DNA from 3 places in the Mesobacillus sp. S13 genome. Region 2 is predicted to be linked to each of the others. Evidence: riboswitches for the same ligand, from Rfam matches in the RefSeq annotation. Region 2 holds a riboswitch; each other region holds the start of a gene.
The links. Region 2 has a riboswitch for cobalamin ahead of LGO15_RS11500 (ABC transporter substrate-binding protein). Riboswitches for the same ligand answer to the same signal wherever they lie in the genome.
Positions count from the first base shown of each region.

Region 1: it holds a riboswitch for cobalamin, as region 2 does, so the genes downstream of both, LGO15_RS01145 (ABC transporter substrate-binding protein) here and LGO15_RS11500 (ABC transporter substrate-binding protein) in region 2, are expected to answer to the same signal.
Region 3: it holds a riboswitch for cobalamin, as region 2 does, so the genes downstream of both, LGO15_RS02020 (acyl-CoA thioesterase) here and LGO15_RS11500 (ABC transporter substrate-binding protein) in region 2, are expected to answer to the same signal.

Region 1 covers NZ_CP084622.1:198,741-209,446, forward strand. The annotation lists gene LGO15_RS01105 (L-fuculose-phosphate aldolase) at 1-238, shown strand, start outside; gene LGO15_RS01110 (hypothetical protein) at 370-507, shown strand; gene LGO15_RS01115 (mechanosensitive ion channel) at 555-2,276, opposite strand; gene LGO15_RS01120 (YqaA family protein) at 2,615-3,193, opposite strand; gene LGO15_RS01125 (sulfite exporter TauE/SafE family protein) at 3,330-4,193, shown strand; gene LGO15_RS01130 (GNAT family N-acetyltransferase) at 4,213-5,070, opposite strand; gene LGO15_RS01135 (FtsW/RodA/SpoVE family cell cycle protein) at 5,067-6,254, opposite strand; gene LGO15_RS01140 (hypothetical protein) at 6,596-7,372, shown strand; cobalamin riboswitch at 7,628-7,810, shown strand; gene LGO15_RS01145 (ABC transporter substrate-binding protein) at 8,044-9,000, shown strand; gene LGO15_RS01150 (FecCD family ABC transporter permease) at 8,966-10,024, shown strand; gene LGO15_RS01155 (heme ABC transporter ATP-binding protein) at 10,024-10,706, shown strand, end outside.
Region 2 covers NZ_CP084622.1:2,248,031-2,258,736, reverse strand. The annotation lists gene LGO15_RS11525 (cobyric acid synthase) at 1-408, opposite strand, end outside; gene LGO15_RS11520 (bifunctional adenosylcobinamide kinase/adenosylcobinamide-phosphate guanylyltransferase) at 405-986, opposite strand; gene cobD (threonine-phosphate decarboxylase CobD) at 965-2,041, opposite strand; gene cbiB (adenosylcobinamide-phosphate synthase CbiB) at 1,998-2,981, opposite strand; gene LGO15_RS11505 (adenosylcobinamide amidohydrolase) at 2,978-3,799, opposite strand; gene LGO15_RS11500 (ABC transporter substrate-binding protein) at 3,765-4,736, opposite strand; cobalamin riboswitch at 4,931-5,128, opposite strand; gene LGO15_RS11495 (DUF2515 family protein) at 5,363-6,499, opposite strand; gene shc (squalene--hopene cyclase) at 6,616-8,502, shown strand; gene LGO15_RS11485 (HXXEE domain-containing protein) at 8,614-9,159, shown strand; gene LGO15_RS11480 (glycosyltransferase) at 9,324-10,430, opposite strand; gene LGO15_RS11475 (phytoene desaturase family protein) at 10,644-10,706, opposite strand, start outside.
Region 3 covers NZ_CP084622.1:396,112-406,817, forward strand. The annotation lists gene LGO15_RS02010 (LutB/LldF family L-lactate oxidation iron-sulfur protein) at 1-1,394, shown strand, start outside; gene LGO15_RS02015 (LutC/YkgG family protein) at 1,391-2,092, shown strand; cobalamin riboswitch at 2,192-2,377, shown strand; gene LGO15_RS02020 (acyl-CoA thioesterase) at 2,542-3,054, shown strand; gene LGO15_RS02025 (ribonucleoside-diphosphate reductase subunit alpha) at 3,029-5,251, shown strand; gene LGO15_RS02030 (ribonucleotide-diphosphate reductase subunit beta) at 5,273-6,301, shown strand; gene LGO15_RS02035 (sugar O-acetyltransferase) at 6,424-6,984, shown strand; gene LGO15_RS02040 (flavin monoamine oxidase family protein) at 7,101-8,201, shown strand; gene yfkAB (radical SAM/CxCxxxxC motif protein YfkAB) at 8,245-9,366, opposite strand; gene LGO15_RS02050 (EAL domain-containing protein) at 9,540-10,550, shown strand.

The DNA of each region.
Region 1 (10,706 bases), 2.0 Mb from region 2:
TGAAAAGGCTTTTGAAAGCATGGTGGAAAGAAGAGCCGTGCTGTTGGCCAATCACGGTATGATTGCCGGTGCCCATAATATCGAAACAGCTTTTACGGTGGCTGAGGAGATTGAGTTCAGCGCACAGATTTATTACCAGGCGAAAGCGATTGGTGAGCCTACAGAGCTTTCTGATGAAGAAATGGCGCGCCTGTCAAAGAAATTCGAGACATACGGACAGAGAGGACCCTCTTTTTAGAGGGTTTTTTCTATGATAGCAGGCTCCGCAATGAAAATAGAGGGGCACAAAATCACTAGATTATGCTATGATTATTGAAAAGAAAAAAATGGGCTTAATGGATAGTTTTACTAGAGGGGGACAGGCTGGCTATGAGAGCAAGGACTAGGAAGAGTGAACCTTTTTCATTCGACAAACTGAAGGAATTTTTCACTACTGTGCTGCTGCATCTTAGTTTTTATGCCTTCATTGTGTTTCTTGTCGTTTTCTTCATTGATAATTTCAGCTAATACATAAAAAACACAGCTGCCGTGATGGGCAGCTGTGTTTTGTTTTATTACGGATTCAACGGATTGTCGTCGTTATTCGGATCCATAGGGTTATTGTTTCTGTTCTGGTTCGGATTGTTCAGGTTTGTGCCAGAGTTTGGATGGTTCGGGTTATTCAAGTTCGGTGGTGTGCCAGGACTCTGGTTCAGATTGTTTAAGTTCGGCGGTGTAGCAGGGTTCGGGTTGACCGGATTGTTCTTTTTCATTTTCTGCTGCTGAACCGCTTCCTGATCAATGCTGGTTTTTTCGATTTTCTCGTCAAATTTGGTCAGGTATTTCGAAGCGAAGTTTTTACCGCCAAGACCAAATGCCAATCCGAATGCTAGCGCCAATCCTCCAAGTGTCAGGATGAAGGCTGCGTTCACGATGGCAGGTGCGACTCCAAGCTGGTCAAGTGCCATGAAAACAGCGATGGTGATGATCGCATATTTTGCGACAGTTGCCAGCACGTTTGAAGAGTCTCCCTGCAGGATACTGCTGAGTACTTTCTTCGCTTGGCCGCCGAGCCATAGGCCGACACCAAGGATGACAATCGCGGCAATGACATGTGGAAGATACGCGATTACGCCACGTGCAAGGTCGACGAAGAAATCAAGCTTTACGACATTCAATGCTTCAGCTACAAACAATAGGACAACAATGACCTGGACGATATAGCCGACAATTTCGGATAAGCTTAATGAGTTAGGACGATTTGCCGCGTTGCCTAAACCCATGCCTTTAAAATAAGAGTCGAAACCGATTCTTCTTAACAAATCAGCTGTGAATTTCTTCAGCCATTTGCCCAGCCATAATCCAATCATGACAAGGATGATGGCAACGACGATATTCGGGATCATCGTCAGGATGTCATTCAGCATCGCAATGGCCGGCTCAGAAATTCCTTCGACATCAAGGCGTTCAAGCGCAGCGATGACTGTTGGAATCAAAATCAATACGAAAGCAATCGTACCGATCACACGTGAAAGACTCGTGCCTTCGAATAAACGGGACAGTCCAAAACGCTGGACTAGTTTTTCTGTGCCAATGCTTTGCAAGAAGTTCGTCAGGATATCACGGACAATTTTAGCGACAAAGTAGCCGACTAAAAGAATCAGTGCAGCCCCGAATAATTTAGGGATGAAGGAAAGCATTCCTGCAATCATGTTTTCGAATGGCTCAGAAACGCCACGCAGGTTCAGTGCGGACAATACTGCTGGCAAAGCCATCAGCAATACAAGATAGAATACTATATTCGCAACTGTGTCTACCGCGTTTGTTGTCTGCTGGTTGTCCTCGGTAAGCTTGTACTTACTTAGTTTTTCATGGACACCAAGCGTCTTGCCGCCTTTTTGGATCAGGAACTTCAGCCCTGAAGCAATCAGCCAGGCAAATAACAGGATCAATCCTGCTTTCAGAATGTTAGGAATCGCTGCCGCAATCGTTGAGAACATTCCGACCAGCGGCTCCGTCAACACATATAAATCTAAGATATTCAGGAACATGATGAAGACAAATACTAGAATTAAAATATAGACAATCTTACTGATGATTTTCTCGGCTGAGTACTTCTTATTATTTACATTTGAAAAAAGCTTGTTATCAAGGCTTGTTTTCTGCAGCCCCTTGTAAACTGCTTTTTCAATCAATTTTGCAACAAGCCATCCCACAAGCAGGACTGCAAGTGCAATCAGCACATTTGGCAGTTTGCCAAGAATGCTGTCCCAGCCATTATAAAAATTATTGTTCAAACTTCTCACTCCTTATTTTCATTGGACCTACAAGGTGCACTGCGAAATGCTAGGATAAGACCAAGAAAAGTTGCAGCTATAACTTGTAAAAAGGTCCTAGTTAGCTAGCAAGCATACTTTAATCTACCCATTTGTTGCTGTCATAAACAAAGGGGTGTGTTGATTCTATAGATTCTAGCAATACTATTGTTGAGCGATTGATGAAGAGAGGCTTTAGGTAGGGTATGGGTGTGAAGTGCTAGAATGAGGGTTATCTTAGAGGGCAGCCGGGTTAGTGCAGTTTGTCAGTATGCGGCACGGGAACAAAAAAAACGGGCGCTGGGCCCGTTTCTTTTATACTATGCTTTCTTTGATCTCTTCAAATACATATAAACCAAATAACCGGCAATAACGACGACACCAAGGACGATTGTCAGCAAGGCGAAGTTTTCCTCGATGAATGGCATCGCCTTATCACCCAATGCGACGATGATGGCTGCTTCCAGGAAGAAGCGCAGGCCGCGGCCGATGATCGACCAGATAATAAGTGTAGGAATCCTTACGTTGGAGATTCCGGAAAAAATCGTGAAGACTTTGTATGGGATAGGTGTAAAGCCGGCAATCAGGATGGCCATTGCACCGTATTTTTCAAAATAGCGTTCGACAAGGACAATTTTCTCTTCTTTTATAAAATATCGCAGGATTGGACGGCCGACTTTTTTACCGATATACCAGCCGAGCAGGGCACCGAGTACAGAACCTGCTGTTGTGATGAAGGCATACCAGAGTGCTTTGTCGGGATTGGCAATACCCATTGGGATCATCAAAACATCGGGTGGAATCGGGAAAAAGGAAGATTCCAGGAAAGACACGAAGAATAATCCCCATGAACCAAATTCAAGCAGCCATTCTTCAATCGCGTGGATCCATTCAGACATGAAACAGTATCTCCTTTGAGTTTTTTATAGTAGCGGCCATTTGAGCCTAATTAGAAGTATACCATTATTAATTCTGCTAGAGCCAACTATTAATGGTATCCTAAGAAAGAATTAGTCTGTAAAAGGGATGTTGTATATGGAATATATACTGTATTTACTGCTGGGGGGCTTAATCAGTGTCCTTTCTGGATTTTTTGGGTTGGGAGGCGGCTTTATCCTGACGCCGATTTTACTGTTGTTAGGCTTTTCTCCGCTTGAGGCAATTACGACCAGTTTATTTTTCACGGTGGGCACATCGATTTCTGGGATTACCGCGCATATTCGTATGAAAAATATCCTCTGGAAAGAGGGACTGATCATGGGACTGAGCGGAATTGCTGCGACACAGCTGGCCCGCCCCCTGGTATATGCCATGGAAGCCCGGGGCTGGGATGATGTTGTCATTCCGTTTCTCTATATTGTGCTGCTTGCTTATTTTGCGATCAAAATGATTCGTCAGGGCAGGAAAAAAGATGAGGATCTGTCTGCACCTGCCGATTTTTCGCTGCCAAAGCTGATGGGTGTTGGCTTTCTCGGCGGCTTTGTCTCGGCCACGCTCGGAGTGGGCGGCGGGTTCATCATCGTTCCGTTGATCATTACATCGCTCGGCTTCAATCCGAAAAAGGCAGTCGGAACGAGTCTGTTTGCGGTGCTGCTCATTGTCTCAGTAGGGTTCATTTCCTACGCAGTCAATACGGATATCAATTACTTCATTGGTCTTATGCTGATAGCTGGGGCACTGGTCGGCTCCCAGTTCGGCGCAAGGATGACGTCCTATTTTGAAAACAAAGAAATGAACGCGATGCTTGGGATCCTTTATCTAGTCACGCTGGCAGGAGCAGTCCTGAAGCTATTTGACCTGAATAAAACAGGCCTGGTGATCATGGGGATGTTCATTATCTACTTTTTTACAATGTCTATCCGCAAAATAAAGGCGAAAAAGGCGAAGAAAAAAAGCTGACTCTCAGCCTTTTTTCTATTTATGCCTCCGATGTGACTGGGTGCATAATGAACGGAGGAAAATCCAGTCCGGTTCTCTTTCTTACAAAAAAAGCTCCATCTCTTTTAAAAGGATCGTGTTGATATGGGAGATCACTGTAATCAGGTGTATAGTGGAAGTGGATTGTAACTGTGTCCCCAAAGCATGCAATAATGTCTTTCATATTTACAGGTGCGGTGCTGATTACATCATACAGTTGGACCATCCGGTTTTCTTTCGTGAAAATAATAATAGCGCCTAATTCAGGATGGTAATACAGGTGGTCGGTAAATACATGAAGAATATGGTACATCGTAATCCCGTTGGCATTGGCAGTTGCAAAAGCATTGGAAACTGGAACTCTGGTATAGATGATTTTTTCAATCATCTCAAGATCTTCAGGAATCCTTAATTTCCTTAATTGCAGCGGATTTGTTCCGATTAAAGCCTTCGTTGAGTATTGATGTTCCTCAACTTGTTCAAATCCGAATTTCGGGTAAAAATCCAGCACGCTGTCATTGGCGAACAAGTACATAAAGTCATACTTTCCTTCGTATTCACCCAGAACATGATTCATCAGACCGGCTGACAGGCCTTTGTTCCGATACTGCGGATGGGTCATGACGGTGCCGATTTGCAGGGCTTTATGGCTTTTTCCATCGATCACCCAATCAAGCTCGTTGACCGATACATTGGCCACAATCTGGTCGCCGTCTGCATAGGAAAACGGGATGTACCTATCTCCCCAATACCCTAGCTCATGCCATCTCGTGAAATCAAGGCCGAAAATGTCGGCGGCAAGCTGGATAAAACTTTTTCTCAAAACTTCATTCTCACGGTAATGGCTTACTAGCTTCATATATCAAAACTCCTGTCTCTCGAGGCGAACATATAGGTTTTATGATGGAATCGGATGCCATAAATCAGCCCCATCGCGAGCATATTTCCCATAAGCGAGCTTCCGCCATAACTGATGAATGGCAGTGGGATGCCGGTAATCGGCAGCAGCTGGATCGTCATCCCGATATTCTGGAAAACATGGAAGGTGACCATGCTGATGACTCCCGCACTGATGTAGGTATTGAAAGGGTCGTTTGTATCCAGTGCCGTTTTTGTTAAATGGTAGATTAGCAGGAAGTATAGGCTTATGACAAAACTGCCGCCCACAAAGCCGAATTCCTCGCCAATGACGCTGAAAATGAAATCTGTATGGCTTTCCGGGATATAGACTTCACTCCCATTGATGCCCTTTCCGGTTAGCATGCCGGAGCCAATCGCACTGAGTGACTTTAATAAATGGTATCCATACTCCGGGTAGCTCTCAGGGTCAAGCCACGCATATATCCGCCCGAACTGATACGTTTTTACTCCAAGGTACTTCTTAAGAATCTCAGGTTTCCAGATCACGAGATATAGAATGCCAGCACCAAATGCAGCTCCGCCCCCATAAAGAGGCAGAATGATTTTCCAGGTGATCCCTGAAACAAGGATGATCCCGGTGAATATGGCCAGCACGACGAGAGAGGTTCCCAAGTCAGGCTGGAGCATGATCATTCCAAGTGGCAGGGCTGTAATGAAGCCAAGCTTGATGAAAAGAAGGAAGTCTGTTTGAAGAGTCTTTGTCGCATGTTTTTTATGATGAGCATAAATCGTGCTGCTAAGGGCAAGAATCAAGAAGACCTTCATGAACTCTGAGGGCTGAATTGAACCGAATGGCTCGATGAAGAACCAGCTTTTGGCCCCGTTCCGTTCTTCGGCGATACTGGCAGGTGCGAAAAACAGGAAGACGAGCAGGAACACTCCGAAACCATACAAATACCATGAAAGTTTGCGGTATTGTTCACTGTCGAACATCATCACAACTGTGATGATCCCGGATCCGACGACATACCAGAATATTTGTTTGTATAAAAAGTTTTGACCGACATACTGCCCCGTTTTCTGTGCGCTGTATATAGCAATGCAGCTAGTAAGAAAAAACAGCAATAAGAGGAGCGTCAATGTCCAATCAAATCTGTCGAATTTTTTAATCGATTTCTCCATTTGCTACACCCTGTCCCATTCCTTAGTCCGGTGAATTTTTTCGCTTTCAGTTAGCTTTCCTGCTCACTGCTCAGCAGTCTTACCATTTTATGCTAGCGTAAAAGGATGATTCTTACAATCCCTGCCAAGGTAACATATTCCTGTAACTATTAGACGATTTAATAGACGTGTTAGTTTCTGGTCCAGGTTGGATTCTTTTTGCGGAAAAAGTCGATAATAATTATGTTTTTGAAGTGTCAGGATAAGATATTTTCTGTCATTTTTGTTAGAATGGAAGAAGTGTTATTTGTACGGAGCCGCTGGTCATTTGCAGCTGAGAATTTTTCCAGGAGGTTTTGTCTTTGAAAAAGAACCATCCTTATAGCAGGGATTTACTATATGTCCATATGAACGAACGGGACCAGTATGTGCTCTCGCATGGGGTCGAATTCCATGAATTCGCAAGGTCATTGTCTGATTCACTCAACCATCTGCTGCTGTTGAAGCATCGCTATGAGGATGGTGAGTTCAACAGACATACTTTATTTGAGTATGTATCTGAAGACAGCGTCGAAAAATTAGTTGGAGCCAATGTCCATGCATACGGGGATTTTTGCTGGATCGATTTTGAGGAAGTGGAAGCATTGAATGTGCTGTCGGCCCAAGAGATTGCTGAGCTTCTTTATCTCGGGCATATCAAGCATCATTTGAAACTGCCTTTTTATAATCAGCTTAATAACCGTTTTGTGTTCCTCTCCACTGAAGATGGCTGGTTCAATAAAACCTATTACCGCAATCTCAATGATTTTTTCCGAATGCTTGGCCTTGTCCTGTCAGGCAAACTAGGGGAAATGAAGCCGGAAAAAACACTGCTCGGGATCCGGAAAAAGAAATCCTATCCTTCTGTCAGCAAGGAAATCCTGAAATCATTGACGCCAGCCCTAAAAGAAGGGGCCGTATTTTCGCTGAAAAACATCCAACAAAGCCGTAACAGAATTGAAATCCCAATCTGGATCATCGGTGATTTTGCCAACATGGATGATATGCATGATGAATATAAAGAAGCCAGCACCAGCAATCCGGATGGCAGGATTATCTTCGATAAAAAAGCTAAAGAGTGGAGCTTGCTTGCTCAATAAATCTGTTTTCGGAAAGAATGTTGTTAAAATCCTAAAACCGATTTTAACGTAACAAATACTCAGTTTGTAGGTCGTTATTAAGTGTTCAAGCTCTTTTCTCACAATAGGCTAAAATCTTTATGAAGAAAAATGGTCATTTAATCCTATTCTGTAGTCAATAGCAACAAAGTTTGAGAAAAGAGCTTCCAATAAGTCGAAAAAGAAATTTTTTTGGAGCAATTTTTGGAATCGTGTATAATGGGATTTAGCGGAAAATTACATATCAAATGAACAGGTGTCTTTTTATCACAAGACTTAATAGGGAAGTTGGTGAAAATCCAACGCGGTCCCGCCACTGTAAATGGGAGCAAGCTGTAAATGCCACTGTACAAATGTATGGGAAGGCGCAGCGAGCATTGACCATGAGCCAGGAGACCTGCCTGTCCATTGCACAAGCAAACCTACGAGGATAGGGAGGTGCCGGCTGGCTCTATGTATTTTATGATGATAAAAACATTTGCTTACTCGGACATCTCCCCTTCAGGTGGAGATGTTTTTTTATTTATTAAAGGCTTTGGTCAATATTTGCACGATTTTAACATTCTGTTGATTGGAGTGAAAGGTGAAGCGCCTGGGACGGAAATCAACAGCCTGATTTGGCAAAGCTCATCGAAAAATTGGAGGAGAAGCAAATGAAGAAGTTATTGATGTTGATGATGGCAGCAGCCATGATCTTGGCAGGCTGCGGCACGGAAGCACAGCCAGAAAAGAAGGAAAGCGAACAAACTGCGCAGGAGCAGAAGGCTGGATACCCGGTTACGGTAAAAGATGCGCTTGATGAAGAAGTTGTCATTGAGGAAAAGCCTGAAAAAATCATTTCCCTGATGCCGAGCAACACGGAAATCGTTTATGCACTTGAAAGCGGAGACGCGATTGTCGGTGTCACCGATTTCGACAATTATCCAGAAGAGGCAATGGCAAAGGAAAAAGTCGGCGGCATGGAGTTCAATATCGAGAAGATGATTTCCCTTAAGCCGGACCTCGTCCTTGCACCTGGTTCAACTGCGGATACCGCGAAAGAGGGGCTTCAGCAGTTGAAGGATGCGGGAATTGCTGTTGTCGTCGTGAATGATGCTCAGTCATTTGAAGAGGTATATCGATCAATCGAGATGATTGGCCAGGCCATCGGCGAGACAGATAAGGCAGATGAACTTATTGAGAATATGAAAAATAGTTTTGCGGAACTGAAGAAGAAAGCAGAAGCAATTAAACCTGAAGAGCAGAAAGCTGTATTTGTCGAGGTTTCACCAGCGCCGGAAATCTACACTGCTGGCAAGAGTACATTTATCAATGAAATGCTGGAGTTGATCGGCGCAAAGAATGCTGCTGGCGATCTGGATGGCTGGGCGAAGGTTGACCCGGAAGCCATCATTGAGCGTAATCCGGATGTCATTGTGACAACCTATGGTTATTATACAGAAAATGCAGATGAGCAGGTTCTTGCGCGGCAGGGCTGGAATAATGTAAAAGCGGTCAAGGACCAGCGTGTATATGATGTCCACTCCGACCTCGTTACCCGTTCAGGTCCAAGGCTCGCTGAAGGAGCAGAGGAGCTTGCGAAAACCATTTACCCAGACGTTTTTAAATAATAAAGGAATTGCCTATCTATTTGCGGCAGCATTCTTGATCATCTCGATGCTGCTGGGCATCTCCATCGGAACGGTTTCCATCCCTGTGCCCGCTATTATTGAGATTATTGGTGCTGAGATTTTCCGCTTACAGGGACAGGAAATCGATCCGATGTATGCAAGTATCGTCATGGAAATCAGGCTGCCGCGTGTATTGCTGGCAGGGCTTGTAGGAGCATCTCTGGCTATTGCCGGTGCTGCCTTCCAGGGCCTGCTGCGCAATCCGCTGGCAGATCCCTACACGCTTGGGATTTCATCAGGTGCTTCCATCGGTGCGGTTGTCACGCTGTTTTTTGGCATTTCACTGCCGCTGATTGGTGCCTTCACCTTGCCGGTGCTGACTATTTTATTCGCCTTTGCCACAGTCTTATTTGTGCTGTTTTTTGCCCGGAAAGTCGACAGGCTGCTCAGGGTGGAGACGATCATTCTAACCGGAATTATCTTAAGTTCATTTCTAGGTTCTTTCATTTCTTTGATGATTGCGCTCTCCGGCGAAGAGCTGAGGCAAATCATCGGCTGGCTTTTGGGCAGCGTGTCGATGCGCGGCTGGGATTATATTAAGATTATTTTTCCTTTCTTTATAATCGGATTGGTGATTTTGCTTGCCAACACAAGAGAACTGAATGCCATGTCGTTTGGCGAGGAGCGCGCACAGCATCTAGGTGTCAATGTTGAGCGCCGGAAGCTGCTGATTTTGCTTTCTGGTTCACTTTTAACAGGTTCAGCGGTTGCCGTATCCGGGACAATCGGCTTCGTCGGTCTCGTCATTCCTCATCTGACAAGGACAGTCTGGGGACCGGACCATCGTCATCTGCTGCCGCTATCCGTCCTGATGGGCAGCGGCTTCCTGATTCTCGCAGACCTGATATCCCGAACGATCATCGCTCCTTCGGAATTGCCGATCGGCGTGATCACGGCATTAATCGGTGCGCCGGTTTTTGCGTTTATTTTAATGAAAAATCGCAAGGAAAGAAGTGCTGGCTGATGATCACAGTGAAGAATCTAACAGGCGGATATGCAGGTGGCGAGGTGTTGAAGGGAATCTCCTTTCAGGTTGGCAAGGGTGAGTTGTTTGGAATTCTTGGCCCGAACGGAAGCGGGAAAACCACTCTGTTAAAAATGATCAGTGGCGCTTTGGAATCCAGGGAAGGTGACATTGAGCTGGACGGCCGGCCATTGACCCAGTATACACCGAAGCAGCTTGCCAGGATGATGGCAGTCCTGCCGCAGCATTCTGACCAGGCCTTCCCTTATAGTGTGAAAGAAACCGTATCGCTCGGGCGCTATGCACACCAGAAAGGCTGGTTCCACAGCTGGAGTGAGGAAGATGAACAGATTGTCGTGAAGGTGATGGACCAGACAGGAATTACCCATCTCCAGGAAAAATCAATCGTCGAACTATCTGGCGGCGAAAAACAGCGAGTCTACCTCGCTCAGGCACTGGCGCAGCAACCGAGGATTCTGCTGCTCGATGAACCAACGAATCATCTTGACCTAAGTTTTCAAAAAGAGCTGCTGGACCTGCTGAAAAAATGGGCAGCTGAAGAGGAGTTGACGGTCGTCTCCATTTTTCATGATTTGAACCTGGCATCACTGTATTGTGACAGGCTGCTGCTGATGGAAAACGGAGAGTTGCTGATTGTCGACTCTCCTGTTGAAGTGTTAAA
Region 2 (10,706 bases):
GCTCCCGGCACCCTCCATAACAAGCATGTCATACTCCTGTTCGAGTTTTTCAAAAGCGGAACGAATTGCTTCAAGTCCCTGTTTATAAAATACTTCTCTGTAGTCCTTACCTGATAAGGTAGTCGCCACTTCCCCAAATAAAATCACTTCGGCGATCTGATCAGACCTTGGTTTTAGCAGAATCGGATTCATCGAAACCGCAGCCTCGATCCTTGCTGCCTCTGCCTGAATTCCCTGGGCTCTGCCAATCTCTTTTCCATCAAAGGTAACATATGAGTTGTTGGACATATTTTGCGACTTGAACGGCGCTACCCGGACACCCTCATTTGCATAGGCCCGGCAGATGGCAGTGGCAATCAGACTTTTTCCTACATCAGAAGCTGTACCAAGTACCATGATCCCATTCATGGCGAACCCTCTCCTTTCATCACGATCGGCACCCCAGATTCAACTAAATAAGCATAATCCGCCTCTTTTACAAGAGCTTGATGAAGCAAACCCAGCACCTTAGCATAAGTAAAGACAAGCTCATCATCGTCTATTGCATCACCAAGGACTTCATTGCTGACAACAATAAATGCTTTTGCTTGTTGAGCCACTTGATTCAGTTGATTCAAAATCTTTGTTACGATCATTTCGGTAAAATCATCATTGACCCAATGACCATCTTCATGAAAAAACTCATTATTCAATAGCGTGGTCAGGCAATCCAAGAGGACGATATCATTTTTCGTCAGAACCGTTGAAAGCGGGGAAAGGTTTCTCGGGATTTCCCAGGTTCTCCATTTCAACCCGCTGAGTTCACGGTCCTGTTGGTGGCGCAAGATTCTCTCTTTCATTTCATGATCGCTTGGCTGCCCTGCAGCGACATAATGCAGCTGGCCGGAATATTCAGCTTCCAATTTACCCGCAAGAATTTCAGCAAACCGGCTCTTGCCGCTGCGGACACCACCGCTGATAAAAATTAAAGACGACTGTCCAGCCATTCTTCCACCGCCCCCATCAATTTGTCGTTGGCTTCAGGACCCTTGACGGCAAATCGCAGCCATCTTCCTTCAAGCCCAGGAAAGTTCACAGTATGTCTTGGAATGATTCCGCTCGTAAGGAGGTTCTGCATGAATGGATACTGGTCAATAAGGGATGGGTCCCTCAGAAGGTAAAAATTAATCCTGGATGGAGAAACAAGCAGGTTCCGTTTTTGATAAAAACGGAAAAGCCGTTGTCTTTCCTGTTGTATCAGCGCAATGGTTTCAATTATGTATGATTCACTTTCGATGCACCATTCACCTGCCTTCAGGGCAATCGCATTTGTGCTCCAATGAGGCTGGAAGGGTGCAATTTTTCTGATGACAGCGGGATCTGCGAGCAAATAGCCGAGCCTCAAGCCAGGTATGGCAAACATTTTCGTCATCGAACGGATGATCAATAAATTCGGATACTCATTTATGTATGGAGTGATCGATTCGTATTCTGCAAGGAAGTCGTAAAACGCCTCATCCACAATCAGCAAGCATTGATTCCTTCTGCACTCCTCCAGCAGATGAAGAATAATCGATTTTTGATAGTAGGAACCTGTTGGATTATTAGGATTACAAAGAAATAAAGCATCCGCTTGCTGGAGTTTGTCACTTAAATCCTCGCCCGTCCATGCCCAGTTGGCCGGCAGCTGATGATACTCCACCTGGCAACCATTTGCCTTGCATGCTTCTTCATATTCCGAAAAAGCGGGCTGGACAATCACCGACTGTTTTCCAGCAAGCAAACGCCCAATCAGTGAAATGATTTCAGCACCGCCATTCCCAAGGAGAACCTGGCTTTCGTGCAAACCTTCCCTTTTGGCAATCTTTCTTTTTAAATTTGTTCCATGAGGGTCTGGATACTCTATGACAGACTCAAAGAGCTGTCCCCAATTCTCTTTTAATAAAGGAGGCGGACCCAGTGGATTAATATTGGCACTGAAATCAAGCGTTTCTATCGGAACTGGCAAATTCATTGCTTCATATAAATAGTGTGGATTGGCACCATGAGTAGGCCATTTCAAATAGAATCCCCCCAAGCCACAGGATGGCTAAAAAAAGTGGAACAGTACCTGTGACAATTTTGTTAACTGCTAGAATATGATTTTTCTCAAGGAAAACTAGTGCTTCGCCCATCGTTGCCCGCTCCGAAATGATCCCTTTATAATGATTGATGCCTCCGAGCTGGACTCCGAGTATGATTGCCACAGCAGCTTCTCCCCATCCGCTGTTTGGGCTAGGGTGCTTTTTGGCATCGCGCCTGACCAACTTCCACGCGGCCATTCTTGTCGTATAAAACGGACGATTCGCAACGATCATACAAACTGATGTTATCCGGCTTGGCACCCAGTTGACCAGATCATCCAGCTTCGCTGATGCCCAGCCAAAATCTAAATATTGATCGTTTTTATAACCAACCATCGAGTCACAGGTATTGATGGCCCGATACAAGAGCGCCAGCGGAGCTCCGCCAATCATTGCCCAGAAAAGAGGAGCGGTAATGCCATCGCTCGTGTTTTCGGCTACCGTTTCGACAGCAGCACGGACAATTTCAGGTTCCTGGAGCTGCTCTGTGTCCCGTCCAACTATCCAGCTAAGCTTATGCCTCGCCTTTCCCAAATCATTTTCTGCAAGTGGATGATAGACTGATAACCCGGCTTCCTTCAGGCTTTTTTGCGCAATGGCAGCCGCAATCATCACGGCTTCCATGAGGATTCCCACTAATGGATGAAGGTAATAAGACAATGATGTGACCAGGACAGCGACGCCTCCGACTGTCAGCAGGACGGCAGCGACCATGGCAATTCCTTTAGCTTTTCTGCCGCTGCCTCTATTCAATCCCCTGTCTAACTTGAAGATGAGAGTTCCCATCCATTTCACCGGATGAGGCCAGTCTGGCGGATCCCCAACGAACCAATCAAAGATGACAGCAAGTGTCAGGGCGATAAGGTGGTTCAGAATCATTTCGTCACCCTTTTCTTGCTGTTCCTGATTGCTTCTACTGTACATTCATGGACTCCCTTGCCAATAGTCCGCCCAAGAGGAGTGATCGTACCGGCGTATTCCAGCTTTTGTCCCTGCTGGCTCGAGGCAACCATGATGCTGTCAGTAGATGTACCCGTTGCCACCGTACCAGAAAGTTTGTCCCTTATTTCGAGATCGTGCAGCGCCTTTGTCTTTGCTTCAGTAGCTGTCATCATACTCTGGATGAACGCTTCCTCCGTCAGTACTCCGTTGACGAAAAGCCAAATGTTGATGGTTCCAGGTGACATGTCATAGGAGTAATACTCGCTGCTTTTCGAGGCGTCCACCGCATTGCCGGTACCTGCCGTCACAACGATAAATACAGAGAACCCTTCTTCCTGATAGTGCTTAAAACAAACATCCTCCAGCATCACAGCAGTCATCATCCCGACCGTTCCTTCAGGCTTAAATCCCTTTTCCTTCAAATAATGAATCATTTCTTCCCGATGGTCACTGCAATCATAACTCTTGTCCACATGCCGGTTCACAAAGCTGCTGTGCCAGCCTGTTCCCGCCCCGACAACTCCCGAAGACATTGTTCTTAATGGAATTGGAGAATTCAAGGCGATGAATCCTTCTCTCATTTGGAGATGGCGTTCTCCTATTTCCACTGATATTGCATCATTTGGGCTAGCCGCAGGAAACAAACTCGTTTCCTGCAATGCTCCCTTAGTATGAGACTTAGTTTTAATGCTTGTCCGCAAGATATGAGAACCCATCGTATTATTTAAAAACATCCGGGTAAACCGCTTTTGCAAGCTCTTCTACTCCTTCTGTCAGCCTTGGGCCTGTTCTTGTCACCTTGTCGGAATGAACATCGAAAACACGGTTTTCCTTGACCGCCGTAATCTTGTCCCAGCCTTCACGGCTTGTAACATTTTTCACCGGCTCAGGTGTATAGTAACCATGGGTCGTGATGATCACCTCAGGATTGCTTTTTATGATTGCCTCGGAATCCAGCTTTGGCCATCCCTCTTCTGTAACGGTGTTTTCTGCATGAATGATCTGCAGCATTTCGTCAATGAAGGTATTTTTTCCAGCAGCATAAACTTCAGGTGCAGGCGAAACCTCTACGAATACCGACTTTCTGTCCTCTTCTTTTATTTCCTTTGCCTTTGTCTTGATCTCTTCTATTTTCTTCTTCATGTCTGCGATCATAGCATCGGCTTTTTCCTTTTCGCCTGACGCTGTACCAATCATGCTGATTGATTCATATACTTCATCGAACGTTTTCGCATCATTCACGATCAGCACTGTAATTCCAGTGTCTTTAAGCTGCTGAAGTCCAGCTTCAGACGAATGTGCACTAGAAGCATGGGCAAGAACCAAATCAGGCTTCATAGAAATGATTTTCTCGAGATTGAACTCCATGCCGCCAATCTTCTCTTTCTCCCCCACTTCTTCAGGGAAATTATCAAAATCAGAAACTCCGACAATCTGTTCTTCCAGACCCAATCCATAGGCGATTTCCGTATTGCTCGGAATCAGGGAAACTATTTTTTCCGGTTTCGATTCTATGGTCACTTCCTGCCCTGTTCCATCCGTAATAGTGACAGGGAACTTCACTTCTGCCTGCTGGACAGTTTCAGTGTTCTTTGTCTCCTTAGCATTTGACTGCTCAGCATTGCTGCCGCAACCTGCCAAAGCACCAATTAATAACATTAAAGCAAATAATAACGCATTTAACTTCTTCATCTTTTCATTCCTCCGATTTTTGATTGAATCGATCGTTTTTTAACAAGCAATCAAACTTGCCTGTTCGGTGTAAAACAAAATGAAATCTTTCTATGAAACTAAAAAAACACCTCCATTTTACTCATGGAGATGTTTGTGTCGGTTCTTCTAATAAACAGCCAGAATCGTTCCCAAACACCTCCTATCCTCGTAGGTTGTGGCGCGAAGAATCAGGCAGGTCTCCTGGCTTCTGGTCATCGCTATCAAGCGCCTTCCCATACAAAAAGTACAGTGGCATCAGGCTTGAAGCTCCCAGTTACAGTGGCGGGACCGCGTTGGAATTTCACCAACTTCCCTATTAAGTCTCTAAACTACTAACTCGTTTAGAAGACACCAGATTCTTTATGTATTCAATTTTCCGCTGTTTTTAATTATACACAAATAATGTCGGGGGGAGTAATAATTTGTATGAATTTGTTAAAATTTAATTCTCATTGATTCCCTTCTGCAAGTTTAATCACTTAAAATGCAATGATAGTATGTTAGTTTTATACATAAAAAAATCAAAAGTCTTTAAGCCTTTTGATTATAAGACTTTGAACATTGTAAAAGTATTTATCAATATCGGGACCACCGCTCATGAAGCATTAATCTTCTTCACGGAATAGAATGGCTTCCTTCGCCATTACCGCAAGTTCAATTGTTTCAATGGTTTTGCAATAATTATTTAGTATCTCTCCATCCAAACTGACATCATCATGAATATAATCCAGTACATGCAAATCCTCAAACCAATCTCCACTCTCTGCTTCCTCATGAGGGGTATTAGGCCACGCATATTTTAAAGCAGGACTGTATAGCCGCTCGGCACCCTTTCTCAACACACAATTTTTGACCTTTCGCTTATAAAGGGACCGGGGAAATGAGTCATTCACATCATTAAACAAATCCGGCCAATAATCCTTTCGCGAGCCCGTGTGAGGGTGTTCATGAGCCCATTTCAATACCCCTTCCAGCATCTCTTCCTGCTGAAAAAGAAGCGAGTACAATTTTTTTCCGAATATAATTCTTTCGTGGAGCGAAGTGAAATACCGTAAGGATGCGCCGGCAAGCGAAGCCTTCTCCCTTTTGTCCCCTATACCATAGGGAAAAATAGTGTTATTAAGGTTCAAAAAATCATACATTTTAAAGCTGACCGTACCTGTTACGACTTTTTTATAATGATGATTTTGAATCAATCTTTTTTCCAAATAGCTTTGTTCATTGATGACCATCGCAACAGCCAAAGTAGATTTATCCCCACTGTGCCAATAATAGCGCCACATCGTCTCCATGAAGGCGGAAGTTTGAAAATGAGGCAGAAGATGGAACATTTCCTTGCTGCTCATCACACTCAGCTCATAAATCATAAATTGAGGATACACATCTTGAAAAATCAGCCAGCTGCCGCGTTCCAAAAAGGCAAAAAAGTCGTTCTGTTCTCTTTCAGACAATAGTTTTGTCAGCAACTCCCCTTTTAAATCCGTCATGTTCCAGCCGACGTTACGCGATACCATATGTCCGAGAAATGCCCAATGTATTTCAGGGTGTTGAAGGTAAAACCGAAAATACGCTTGCGTCCGTGATACATTGTTCTGATTAAGTTGTCTCGTCTGTTCTTTTATAAGCTGAATCCATCGTTTATCATATTTTGACAAACTGGGCAGATGGCCGGAAGATTTCTTTTTCATCTTTTTCTTTAAATCTTTTTTCACGTCTGCGAAAGAGTTCAGCAAAAACGGCATCATCCTTCATAATAGTTCATTTTTAGCGGATCAGTCATTCCCATCAATGGAATGCATATTCATTTTGTTCATGGAATATGAATACAAAGATGAATATTTGGGAGAGGATGGGTTAAATGAGGCATCGTGTAATGAAGGAAATGGACAGAATCGCTGCTCAGTTAATTCAGGACCAATCAGACGACGGTGCCTGGCGTTATCCTTTCGAGACCGGGATCGCAACGGACTGCAGTATGATTATCTTATTGCGGACATTGGAGATAAATGACGAGGAGTTCATTGAAGAATTGGTAAAACGAATCGCCGGACAACAGCAGGAAGATGGCTCATGGAAACTGTTTCATGACCAGGAAAAAGGAAATCTGACCTCCACTGTGGAAGCGTATTATGCTCTTCTCTATTCTGGTTACCGCGATCGAACAGACAAGGATATGCAGGCTGCCAGGAGGTTTATCATGGCGAACGGCGGGGCCTCGGAAGTCCATATGTTTTTGAAAATCTTGTTGGCCTTAACTGGACAATGTGAGTGGCCGCACCTCCCCATTAATATTGAAGTGATGCTTATACCCGACTCCTTCCCTATCAATCTTTTTGACCTCTCCGTTTACGGCAGAGCCAACATTATCCCTTTTTTGATTCTCGCCAATACGAATTTTCGTAAGAGAACGCCCCGGTCGCCCGATCTCTCCGATTTGTTTCAAAACAAAGAAGTTCGTTTCTTTACAGAGGATCAAGAAGAAGAGACCCGCTCGCTGATCAAATGGATCAAACAAGGCATCCAGGGGATGAAATACCATGGAAACCTTCGCGAATTGGCATTATATCGTGCCGAAAAATACATGCTGGACAGAATCGAACCGGACGGCACGTATTTAAATTATTTCAGCACAACTTCCCTTATGATTTTTGCCTTACTGGCGAGAGGCTATCATACTACCCATCCAGTGATTACCCGTGCAGTGCAAGGGTTAAAAGCAATGACCTGCCGTATTGACGGAGAACTCCACTGCCAGTACACGACGGCTACAGTCTGGAATACGACATTGATTAGTTATGCTCTGCAAGAATCCGGTATTCCCTATTCATCCAGCACTGTCCAAAAGGCAAATCAATACATTCTCTCTCGCCAGCATCTCAAATACGGAGATTGGGCGATTCATGAGCCTGACGTATTACCAGGAGGCTGGGGATTTGCAGACTTGAACACTTTCCACCCAGATATTGACGACACTACCGCTGCACTGAGGGCGATCCGTACTTTGGCCACAGAACAAGTGGATTGCCGGCAGGCTTGGGATCGAGGAGTAAATTGGCTCATTTCCATGCAAAACAAGGACGGAGGCTGGGCCGCATTCGAAAAGAATGTGGATAAGAAAGTGTTGAACTTGTTACCGATAGAGGGCGGAAAGGATTTATTGATTGATCCATCCACGGTTGATTTAACAGGGAGGACTTTAGAGTTCTTCGGCAACTATACAAACTTGGATGAACACCATCCGATGATAAAAGATGGAGTTCGCTGGCTGTTGCGGCATCAGAACTCAGATGGTTCCTGGGTGGGGCGTTGGGGCGTGTATATATATGGCACATGGGCGGCTGTATCGGGAATGATTGCCGTTGGGGTTTCCCCGAAACATCCAGCTATTCAAAAAGCGCTAACTTGGCTGCGGAAAATCCAGAATCCTGACGGCGGCTGGGGAGAATCATGTAAAAGTGATATCAAAAATCTTTATGTGCCGTTGGGCGAAAGTACCCGGACTCATACTGCCTGGGCTCTTGACACACTCATCTCAGCGGCCACCGGTGTTACGCCGGAAATCGAAAACGGTGCAGCATTTTTAGCGGAGCGGAAGGAAAAAGATTGGACGTCAGCCTACCCAAAAGGAAGAGGAATGGCAGGCTCCTTTTATATCAATTACCATTGTTATGAATATGTTTTTCCATTGCTTGCCCTGGCCCATTATCAAAAATTAGCTGGTGGAGAGCTCCTGACTGATAAATAACACAACATGACCTCCCTTGCTTGGTGATTAGCATATTATTCTAACCCGTCCCATAAAATGAACAAACCACAATAGACGGCAGTCTCGGAACTACAAGGAGGTAGGCAAAAGATGTTAGCGGAGCTCCACCAATTTTTAGATCTGAAAACATTAATCTGGCTGTTTCCCATCATTTTCATTTTTCATGACTTAGAAGAAATCATCACCATTGAATCTTCCATGGCGGCAAACAAAGACAAATATCCGAAAACTCACTTCGTCGAGATGACCATAAGAATGAGGAAAAAGCTAGGTTCGACTGCTGCCCAGCTTGCTGTTTCCGCTACCTGGATTTTACTATTCATTTCATTTACAACAGTAACCACCGCCCTTTTTTCATCTGACGGAGGGAGCTTCCTTCTATTTACAGCCATTCTAAATTTATTTGTTTTACAGGCAACGATGCATATTGTTCAAAGCATTATGTTCAGGGGCTATTCGCCTGGTATCATAACGGCCCTGTTCCTGCTGATCCCTTACTGTCTCATTACGTATTATTTTTTAGTATACTATGGAAAAATGGACTGGCCTTTCTTTTTCACCAGTCTTCCGGTGAGTTTAATGATGATTCCAGTTTTCCTGGTTGGCAATCTTTTAGGTCGTTATTTCATTCGTTAACAGGCACCTCTACTTTTTATCAAGTGACTTGAGATCACCTATTCCCAGTCTCTATTTACCCTATATGTAAAGAAGCCCGGGTTTCATCATCCCCGCGCTTCTCTTAGGTATTTTATCTCCCTGTGCAAAATCCACGGTTGCCTCCACAGAAAAACTCAGAATATTCAGACCTTAATTTTACGACCCTTCCAACTCACAGAATGGAAAATATTCACCCTGATGAAGGAGTACAGATAGATCCCTACGAAAAACAAAAACAATATCGGATAAAAAGGGAAAACTCCCCATCTGAAATTACCGACCCTGCTGGCAAACCATGCACTTTGAAAACTATACAAGGTATACAATATGGCACTGAACAGCATTCCGGCAGGGTTCCCATCTATTATGGAAGAGATCAATGCTCCTGCTGCAATGAAACTGCCTGAAATCCACAAGATAACCATCAGCATGACAACGGGATGAGTTGACTTGGAACCGACGGCAAAACTTTTGCACCAGCCCTCGATCAGGCTTCCGATGCCTTCAGGGTACATTCGCAAGGACATAATTCCTTTTCCGCCAAGGCAGCGGACCGGGAGATCATGTTCAAGAAATGCCTCACCCAGTGCCAGGTCATCCATGATGGCTCCTTCGATTTTTTTATGCCCTCCTGACAAAAAGTAATCATCTCGATTACATAGGATGCAAGGACCGAACGAACCAGCGGTTTTAAACCGCGATCCCCAAATTGTAAATAAATTCATCCCGATCACGACAATGATGTTGAATACAACGGAGATGTGCTCATACAAGCGCTCCACTGTATGAAATGGCTGTAATGCAGTAATGCCCTTGGCTCCCTTTCCCTGATAGAAATGCAGCAAATTGCTTAAACCCTCCACACTGGTGAATCTCGTATCTGCATCTAAAAATAATAACCAGCTCCCTTCGGCCTGCCCGGCACCATGCCAGCAGGCTGATGATTTACCTGCCCCTGGATTCTGCAGAACCTTTGCACCATAGCTTTCCGCGACAGCCGCAGTATTGTCGGATGAATCGTCATCAACCACCAGAATTTCAAATTGTCTGAAGCGCTGCTCCTGCAATGATTGCAATAACGGTGAGATTCTGCCCTCTTCATTCCTAGCTGGAATAATGATGGAAAGAAACGGAAGACCACCCGTAGGTCTTGAGGAGATACCTGGAACCGGCAAAGACCAGAACACGATGAAGCCAATCACAACTGCCACAAATCCAACCGCGAGATTAATCACTTCTAAAGCAGTCATAAAACCTGCCTCCTTCCGCTGCGAGTAAGTAAATGATTCCTGAAAAGTACTTATTTCTGACTAAATGAGTATAAATTTTTCCACCTGGATTAGTGTCTAGCACCAGCGCCTAGCCCCTCGAGACGTTTCGGTCCTGCCAATGAAGTCAAAGAGCGACTTCACTGTCAGGCCCTCCAACGCTTGTCGGGGCTGACCAAGGCGCTTACGCTTTTCTTATACCGAGTAATCAAACAATTCGCCTGTATCGTCTTGGATCAGTTCCTGTGCTGTAATCTT
Region 3 (10,706 bases), 1.9 Mb from region 2:
AAGATCGAATCCAAAAAGGAATTAAAGATGATTTTATGCGGCAGGCTGTTTCCTCCGCGCAAGGCAGATTCCGGACCGGACGGCTTACACAGGCGGCTGAGCTTGGAAACTGGGAGGACTGGCGCGATTTAGGTGAGGAAATCCGCACCCATACGCTGGAAAACCTCGATTATTACCTGCATCAATTGAGTGAGCAAGTATCAAGACGCGGCGGGCATGTATTTTTTGCCGAGACAGCAGAAGAAGCGAACCAGTATGTGAAAAGCATCATTCAAAAGAAAGATGCGAAAAAAGTCGTCAAGGCGAAATCGATGGTCACTGAGGAAATCGGCTTGAATAAGGCGCTTGAGGAAGTTGGCGCTGAAGTGGTGGAATCCGACCTTGGCGAATGGATCCTGCAATTGGATGAAGATCCGCCATCCCATATCGTGACTCCTGCGCTGCATAAAAACAAACAACAGATCCGCGAAACGTTCGCGAAGAAAAAAGGCTATACCGGATCTGACACGCCGGAGGAACTGGCTGCCTTTGCCCGTGAGCAGCTGCGCCAGGACTTTTTATCAGCTGATGTCGGTGTGACTGGCTGCAACTTTGCGATTGCGGAGTCTGGCTCAATCACGCTGGTCACAAATGAAGGGAACGCCGAAATGGTGACGAGTCTTCCGGATATCGTGATCACGGTGATGGGTATGGAACGGATCGTACCGACATGGGAAGAGATGGAGGTCCTTGTCAGTCTATTGACACGTGCGGCGGTTGGTCAGAAATTGACGAGCTATATCACGGCGATTACGGGTGCTGGCCTTGAGCAGGAAGTGGACAGTCCTGAGGAATTCCATTTGGTGATTGTCGACAACGGACGCTCGAAAATCCTTGGAACCGAGTTTCAATCGGCTCTGCATTGCATTCGCTGTGCAGCCTGCATCAATGCATGTCCGGTTTACCGTCATATCGGCGGGCATGCATACAACTCAATTTATCCGGGGCCAATCGGTGCTGTGATCACACCGCTGCTGGAAGGTTACGAAGATCATAAAGAGCTTCCATATGCATCGACCTTGTGTGCAGCCTGTACGGAAGCCTGTCCTGTTAAAATTCCACTGCATGAGCATCTGATCCGCCATCGACAGATCATTGTGGAAAAAAATATGACCCCAACGGCAGAAAAGTTGATGATGAAAGGTTTTTCCACTTGGGCTTCTAATCCGTCGGTTTATAATATGAGTGCGAAAATGGCCAAGCCGGCACTTGGGCCATGGACGAAAGATGGAATGATTGAAAATGGGCCAGGGCCACTGAAGGCGTGGACCGAAGTCCGTGATTTTTATGCTCCACAGGGACAGTCGTTCCGTTCGTGGTTCAAGCAAAGACAGAAGGACGGTGAATCCAAATGAGCATCCAGAATCGAGAAGCCTTTTTAAATAAACTGGCGTCCAGACTAGGCCGGGAGCGACGGACAGAAGGAGTACAGCGGCCACAATGGAGCGTTACTCCTCAGGATGAAGTGTTCAAAGGTATGAGCCAGGACGAATTGGTTGAAGTGCTTGAAAAACATTGCCAGGTCATCCATACCACTTTTAAAAGGACAGACCGTGCCGGCCTGACGGAAGTTTTGAACGAAACGCTTCAGGCCTATGAAGGCAAGGCGATTGTCACATCCAATGATGTCCGCCATCAGGAGTATGGGATCACGAAGTTTTTCGAAGACCAGGGAGACAGTGTGGATGTCCATGTGTGGAATCCAGCGCTTGGCAAGGAAAATCAAAAGATTGCGGAACGAGCAGATGTAGGGCTTGTGTTCAGCGACATCACGCTTGCCGAGTCTGGCACTGTGACATTGTTCAATACGAAAGACAATGGGCGATCGATCAGTCTGCTGCCGCGGACGTTCATTGCCATCATTCCGAAAAGCACCCTCGTGCCACGGATGACTCAGGCAGCCAGACACATCCACGAGGCACAGGCCAGCGGCGAAGACGTCCCTTCCTATGTCAGTTTCATCACCGGCCCAAGCAACAGTGCCGACATCGAAATGAACCTGATTGTCGGAGTGCACGGACCTGTCAAAGCAACATACATTGTCGTGGATTAAGCTTCGATGAAAAATAGTTGAAAAAGAATGAAAGATGATATACTATCATTTCATAACACGATATATTGTGTTAGATAAGTAGTTTCATAACTAAATATTGAATATACCGGTAAATATGGTGTCTGAATAAGACTTAATAGGGAATCTGGTGAGAATCCAGAACTGTTCCCGCAACTGTAAGTGCTGACGAAATGAGGAAGAACCACTGTCTAACAAATAGATGGGAAGGCCTCAAAGTAGGGTGAAGCACAAGTCAGGAGACCTGCCATATCTATTCGTGTTATCTTCTTCGGGAATTGGGAAGGTATTACGGGGATCAATTGACAGGCTCATGCTGTTTTTTAGCTACATATGAGCGTTCATGACATCAACGTTAACTTTAACCCATCTTTCGAGATGGGTTTTTCTCATTTTTCAGGAAGTATTTTTAAAAAAACAGGAGGTTAGGAATGGAAGGATTATCAACAAATGTGTCGAGGACTTTTCAAAATGTGCTTGTTTTGCCTCCGGACACCAACCATCTTGGGACGATTTTTGGCGGAACGGTATTGGCATATATTGATGAAATTGCTGCGATAGCGGCGATGAAACACAGCAGAACGGCAGTCGTCACGGCCTCGATTGACTCGGTTAATTTTCTCTCTTCCGCAGTAGTGGGCGATATATTGACCCTGGAAGCAATCGTGATTTCGACAGGGAGAACATCCATGGAAGTGTTCGTAAAAGTGGAAAGCGAAAACTTGAAGACTTGTAAAAAGACTTTGACGACCACCTCGATTTTAACCATGGTCGCTAAGGATGAAAAGGGTACTCCCGTTCCGGTGGCAAAGGTCATTCCAGAGAATGATGAGGAGTGGCAGCTGTTCAACACGGCTGATATGAGAAGGCAGCATAGACTGGAAAAGAGGAAGAGTAATCAAGCTGGAGGGATCGTGAATGAGCAATCAAGTAAAAGAGGATAGAGCCGCGAAGCAGATCGAAGAAATGGAACGAGCATTCCCACTGCTGGACTTTTCGGATTTTAAAGAAAAAACGGAACAGGCTCTTCGGGTGAAAAATATGACAGATGACCAGGTCAAGAACATGCTGATTCTGAACGCAGTAGAGCGAATTGACCGGAATGAGCCAGATTGGACCTATGTTGCAGCACGGCTTTACCAGAAGAGATTGTACAAGCTTAGTTCGTCCTTCAGAGGAGCAACTGGTTACGGATCCTTCTATGAATTGATCAATAGGTTGATAGAAATAGGGATCTATGATGGGAAAATCGTAGAATCTTACTCACGGGAAGAAATCGATTTTCTTGAGAGAGTCATTGAGCCCGAGAGAGACGAACTGTTTACATATATTGGCCTGTTAACGATGGTGGAAAGGTACCTGGCACGCACGCATACAGGGGATGTTGCTGAACTGCCGCAGGAGCGGTTCATGATTATCGCCATGACCCTTCTGGCGGAAGAGCCGAAAGAAAAGCGGCTTCAATTAGTGGAGGAAGCTTACTGGGCGCTTTCAAACCTCTATATGACTGTGGCGACTCCAACGCTAGCCAATGCCGGCAAAAGCTATGGCCAGCTATCGAGCTGCTTTATCGATACGGTGGCTGATGATTTAAGGAGCATCTATGATTCCAACACGGACATTTCTACCTTAAGTAAGAACGGAGGAGGCATCGGTGTCTATCTCGGGAAAATCAGGAGCCGCGGCAGTGATATTAAAGGCTTTAAAGGGATCAGTTCAGGTGTCATTCCATGGATGAAGCAGCTGAATAACACAGCGGTTTCGGTCGATCAATTGGGGCAGCGCCAGGGTGCAATCGCTGTCTACCTGGATGTGTGGCATAAAGACATTTTCCCATTCCTTGACGCAAAGCTGAACAATGGGGACGAGCGCCAGCGTACCCATGATTTATTCACAGGCATCTGCCTCCCGGACCTTTTTATGGAGCAAGTAGAAAAACGCGGGGACTGGTATTTGTTTGACCCTCATGAGGTAAGGCGCGTCATGGGCTATTCGCTTGAGGATTTCTTTGATGAGGAGAAGGGGACAGGCTCCTTCCGGGATAAGTACTGGGAATGCGTCTATCATCCAGGCTTGTCACATGAAGTGGTACCTGCCATCGAAATCTTTAAATCAATCATGATTTCCCAGCTTGAAACCGGCACTCCTTATATGTTTTACAGGGACCAGGTGAACAGGCTGAATGCCAATCATCATAAGGGTATGATTTACTGCAGCAATCTTTGCACGGAAATTACCCAGAACATGAGCCCGACCCTCCTGGAAGAGGAAAAAGTGGAGGATGGGAAGATTTTAATCTATAAAAAGCCAGGCGACTTTGTCGTCTGTAACTTATCCTCGATTTCCCTGGCGAAAAGTGTCATGGATGAGGTTCTTGAGAGAGTGATTCATATACTGGTCCGAATGCTTGATAACGTCATCGATATCAATGAAATCCCTGTACTGCAGGCACAGTTGACCAATAAGAATTATCGGGGAATCGGACTGGGAACATTCGGCTGGCATCATCTTCTCGCTCTGAAAGGAATCAAATGGGAGAGTGAAGAAGCTGTCGAGTATTGTGATACTCTCTATGAAAAAATCGCCTATTTAACGATCAGTGCAAGCATGGAGCTGGCAAAGGAAAAAGGGGCTTATCCTTATTTCGAAGGATCAGATTGGTGTACAGGACAGTTTTTCGAGAAGAGGCAGTATAAAGGAAAAATGTGGGGGGATCTCTCAGAGGAAGTAAAAGAGCATGGCATCAGGAACGGATACCTGATGGCAGTGGCGCCGAATTCCTCCACCTCGATCCTGGCAGGTTCGACAGCAAGCATAGACCCGATTTTCAGGCTTGAGTACTCGGAGGAGAAGAAAGATTACAAGATTCCGGTGACCGCACCTGACTTAACAGCGGAAACGATGTGGTTCTATAAGACGGCCTACAATGTGGACCAGCACTGGAGCATCAGGCAGAATGCAAGGCGCCAGCGCCATATTGACCAATCCATCTCGTTTAATTTTTATGTGAAAAATACGATCAAAGCAAAGGCGCTCCTGGATTTGCATCTGGATGCCTGGAAATCCGGATTGAAGACCACATATTATGTGCGTTCCACATCGAGCAGTGATTTTGTGGAATGTGAAAGCTGCCATAGTTAAGAGGAAGGGACGGGAAAATTCATGAAAAAAAGAGTGCTGATTGATGTCGATGCGCCTAATGCTTCAACCGGTATCATCAATGGCAGGAGTTCGAATATCCTGAATTGGGATGATGTGCGTTACCAATGGGCATATCCAAAATATAAGAGGATGCTCGGGAATTTCTGGACTCCTTTTGAAATCAACATGTCAAAGGATATCAAACAGTTTCCCGCACTATCTGAAAAGGAACAGGATACATTTTTAAAAATCATCGGGCTGCTGGCATTGCTCGACAGCATTCAAACCGACTATGCCGGTAAAGTGGCTGATTACCTTACCGACTCCAGTTTGAATGCGCTGATGATCATGCTGGCCCAGCAGGAAGTGATTCATAACCATTCCTACAGCTATGTGCTGTCAAGCATCGTTTCCAAATCGAAGCAGGAGGAAGTGTTCGACTACTGGAGGACAGAACCGACTTTAAGCAAGCGGAACGAATTCATCACGGACGGGTACAAAGGTTTTGCACAGAATCCGAGCATTGAAAACCTGCTGCATTCCATTGTTTATGATGTCATCCTTGAGGGCTTGTTTTTTTACTCAGGCTTCGCTTTCTTTTATAATCTGGCGCGCAATCAGAAAATGGTCGGCACGAGCACGATGATTAATTATATCAACCGTGACGAACAGCTTCATGTAGGGCTATTTGAAAGAATCTTCAAGGAAATCCTGCATGAAAATCCAGAGTATGACACTAGCTCCTTGAGGGAATTTGGCACTGCCGCCTTCCGGGAAGCAGCACAGCTGGAGATACATTGGGCAGAGTATATCATCGGCAACGAGATTGACGGCCTGCTCATCTCAGACCTCGAAAACTATATAAAATTCATGGCCAACAAACGGGCAGAACAACTGGGCTTTGCTGCTCCCTTCGAAGGGTATCGCACCAATCCGCTAAGATGGATCATCGCCTATCAGGAAGTGGATCTCGGAAAAACCGACTTCTTCGAGCAAAAATCAAGACAGTACACCAAGACCTCCGATGAGAATGGATTTGATGAACTGTAGATTACTGCGGTCCTATTTTATAAGTTTCGCTACTATTGATAAAATGGAAGCAAAGGGGACGTTCCTTTCGCTTCCATTTTTTTTGACGTCTTCTACACTTGATTGGAAAGCAGGTCATCAACATGAAAACTGAAAAAGAAAAGATGCTGGCAGGGGAAATGTACAACCCTGCAGACCCGGTATTGGTAAAAGAGCGTGAGGAAGCAAGGCGAAAAGTGAGGCTCTATAATCAAACATTAGAAACGGAAGGCGAAAAACGGACGAAGTTATTAAAGGAATTGCTCGGTTCAACAGGGGAAACGGTCGTGATGGAGCCCAATATACGGTTCGATTATGGCTATAACACTCATGTCGGCGAGAATTTCTTTGCCAATTTCGACTGTACGATCCTCGATGTTTGTGAAGTCCGTTTTGGCGACAATTGTATGCTTGCACCAGGTGTTCAAATCTATACAGCCACCCATCCGCTTGACCCAACTGAACGGAATTCGGGACGGGAATATGCGAAGCCGATTACGTTTGGAAACAATGTCTGGATTGGCGGAAGTGCCATCATCAACCCGGGAGTGACGGTTGGTGACAATGCCGTGATTGCTTCAGGGGCAGTCGTGACGAAGGATGTGCCGGATAGCGTGGTAGTTGGCGGAAATCCAGCCAGGGTGATCAAGAAGATTGAACTGTAAGCAGGTCTAAGCTGGAACTGTGGGAAGACTTGATCTTGCTTTGGATAAAAAATGTGTGACGAAATGTACATTCTTGGATCTCATCTGAAACGAGGTATTAATAAATGGAGGAAACCATGATGAAGCAACCGGTCGTGATTGTCGGAGCTGGGCTGTCCGGGCTTAGGGCTGCTGCTTTGCTTGTTTCAAAAGGAATAAGCTGCAGAGTGCTGGAGGCGCGGAGTCGAATCGGGGGCAGGGTTTTGAGTTTGGCATCCAAAGATAGGCCAGAGCTGGGCAGGTATGATTTAGGTCCCACCTGGTTCTGGCCGGATCATGAGCCTATCATCACGAAATTGGTCAAAGACCTTGGGCTGCCGACGATAGATCAGCATACCGCAGGAGCCATGCTTTTTGAACAATCGCAATCTGGTCCTGTGCAGCGGCATGTCCTTCCGGATGGTGCTGTTGAGAGATCTGTAAGGCTGGCCGGAGGTGTTCAATCCCTTGTGGAGGCCATGACAGCATCGCTTCCAGATGGCAGTGTTGAATTGAATACCGAGGTAAAAGCCATCCAACTGGATGAAGCTGGCGGAGTCACAATAGTAGCTGAGGGGATTGATGGAACCGTGAAGACCATCTCTGCAGGAGCTGTGATCCTGGCATTGCCGCCTAGAATCGTTGCGGAAAGGATTGCTTTTTCACCGACACTCCCAGATGAACTTAGAGCCAGCCTGAAAGACAAACCAACGTGGATGGGTGGACAGGCGAAAGTGGTTGCGGTTTATGATCGGCCATTTTGGAGAGAGGACGGCCTTTCCGGACAGGTTACCAGCTGGGCAGGTCCGTTGCAGGAACTCCATGACGCCTCGCCTGACAAAGAATATGGCGCACTTTTTGGCTTTTTCGGCATTCCGCCCAAATTGCGACAGGATCTTGGTGAGGAACAGATATTGAGGCTGGTCACCGAACAATTGACACGGCTCTTTGGCCCTTCAGCAGAAAAACCTCTAGCTCTATTTTACAAAGATTGGGCGAGCGATCAGGCAACAGCTGTGGAGGAAGATGCACAACCATTGACCGCTTTCCCGGAATATGGCCTGCCGGCAGGAATGATTTCGTGGGAAAACAAAGTTGTTTTCGCGGGTACAGAAACAGCATCTGGACATGGAGGGCATCTGGAAGGCGCACTTCAAGCAGCAGAGCGAGCAGCAGCTGAAGCAATGAAAGCTTTATGATAGGAACAAGGCCTGATCCAATAGGGATCGGGCCTTTTTAACATTAGTATTTAGTGATGTTATGATGCCTCTTGCTGAAGTCGGTCTCCTGGTAGTAGCTGTTTTTTACGAGTATATTTGGGCCCAGGCAGGATACAGCGGGGCAGTGGCAGCTTAGCTGCTTGGCGACTTCGGATTCCTGCCATTTTTGATAGGCGTCTTCTAGCCTCGTGTCCTTGATATTGCCTAGCGGAGGGGTGTCGCCGAAATCGGTGACGATGATATCGCCATTGAAAATATTCACATTAAGACGTGAACGTCCATCTGGATCGTTCCTGACGGTGACGTTCTTGCTGCTGTATAGACGTTTCAGGAGTTCCAGGTCCTCCTTATTGCTGCTGCAGGCGTAAAAAGGCAGCGTTCCGAACAACATCCACACATTTTCATCACGAATGTCGAGCAGATGGTGGATGGCATGGCGAGTTTCTTCAAGCGTCAGCGATTCCAGGCTGCTGGCAAAATCGCTAGGATACATAGGGTGCACCTCATGCCTCTGGCACTGCATTTCATCAACGATTTGCCTGTGTATTTTTTCAAGATAAGGCAAGGTGCGTTTGTTGAGCATGGTTTCTGCTGACACCATGACTCCGGCTTTGACGAGCTCTCTACTGTTTTCTATCATTCTTGTAAAATATTTCTCGCGCTGCTGGTAGTCAGGCTTCTTTTCCATCATCGCAAAACCGCCTTGAACGAAGTCATCGACAGTACCCCAGTTGTGGGAGATATGGAGAACATCCAAATAGGGAATGATCAACTCATACCGCGAAAGGTCCATTGTTAAATTGGAATTGATTTGCGTCCGGACGCCACGTTCAGAAGCATATTTCAAAATCGGCACAACATAATTTTTTACAGAAGAAAGGGAAAGCATCGGCTCTCCGCCGGTAATGCTCAAAGACCGGAGCTTCGGGATTTCCTCCAAACGGTGCAAAAGCAGCTCCAAGGGAAGTGCGGCAGGGTCCTTGGTCTGCAATGTATAGCCGACAGCGCAATGCTCGCAGCGCATATTGCAAAGGGTTGTCGTCGTGAATTCAATATTGGTGAGTTGAGGGCTGCCATATTGTTCAACATCAAGATATGCTTCCCAGGGGTCGTGTTGAGGGGAAATGGTTTGTATGTATGACATGATTGGCTCCTTAGTCAGTAGTTTGGAAAAACCATTACATTATACATGAGCGCCGTACAATCGACTATTCCTCTCCCCCTATTTTTACAGGTTGCAGCTTTCTTTGCCGTTGGTTCATTTTACCTATTAATGATATAGTGATAAATAACTAACTTGAGAGGAAGCTAAAATCCATGAAGTGTAATGCATGTTCGGTTGGGAGTCTGCAGTTTGAGATCAAGGTGGATGGAGAACGTAATTTGTTCATCTTTCCTGAAGTCATTGAGCAAATGGAACGTAATGGCGAATTGCTCTGGGTTAAAGATGATTCATTGGCGGTAAAGGAATCAGGCATGAGGGATTTCCTTGATTTTTGCCGGGACCATATGGAGTCGGAGAGGGTTTTTTTCCGGCTGGAAGGCAAGGACTGGCTGCTGGTCGCTGAAGCGGAAGATGTCCTCGAGAGCCAATGGATTGATGAGGTAATCCGTAAAGAGTTGGTGACCTGTCACGCTCAGCCGATCCTTGATGGAGCAGGGGAAGTTTATGCGTATGAGATGCTGGCCAGATTCCATAGTGAAGATGGGTCAATTATTTATCCAGGGGAAATCTTTGGGGCGGCTAGGAAAAGGGACCGATTGTATGCACTTGACCGAATTTGCCGGATGGCTGCAGTAAGGGCGGCAGCTTTTACAGATAAAAAGGTTTTTATTAATTTCATTCCGACCTCCATTTATTCACCGGAATTCTGTTTGAGGTCGACCACGTTGCTGGCTAATCGCTTAGGAGTGCACCCGGGCCGTCTAGTCTTTGAAGTCGTGGAAACGGAAAATGTGGAAGACACAGATCATTTGAAACGGATCCTGGCTTTTTACAAAGAAAAGGGGTTCCGCTATGCACTGGATGATGTAGGCGAGGGGTATAGTACATTGGAGTTGCTTGCCGAGCTGCAGCCGCATTATATGAAACTGGATATGAAATATGTCCAGGGAGTTTCCAATGACCAGCAAAAACAGCAGACGGCACTCGCATTTTTAGCAGAAGCCGTAAAGCTTGGTTCAGTACCGCTGGCCGAGGGAATCGAGGAGCAGGAAGACTTTGACTGGTTAAAAGAAAAGGGCTACAAGCTATTCCAGGGGTATCTTTTCGGGAGACCTGCACCAGCTGAGAACCTTAAAAAAGCTCTGGAACACCAGCTTTCTTAAAATCGTACATTGTTGATATAAGTAGGAGAATACATAGGCGGAGAATTTCCGACTATTGTCATCAAAGGGGTCTTTAGAAGCAGCAATTAGCGGAGATATTCCGGTTAACTGCTGTAAAAAGGACAAAATCCATCGATTTGAATGAAATTAACGGAA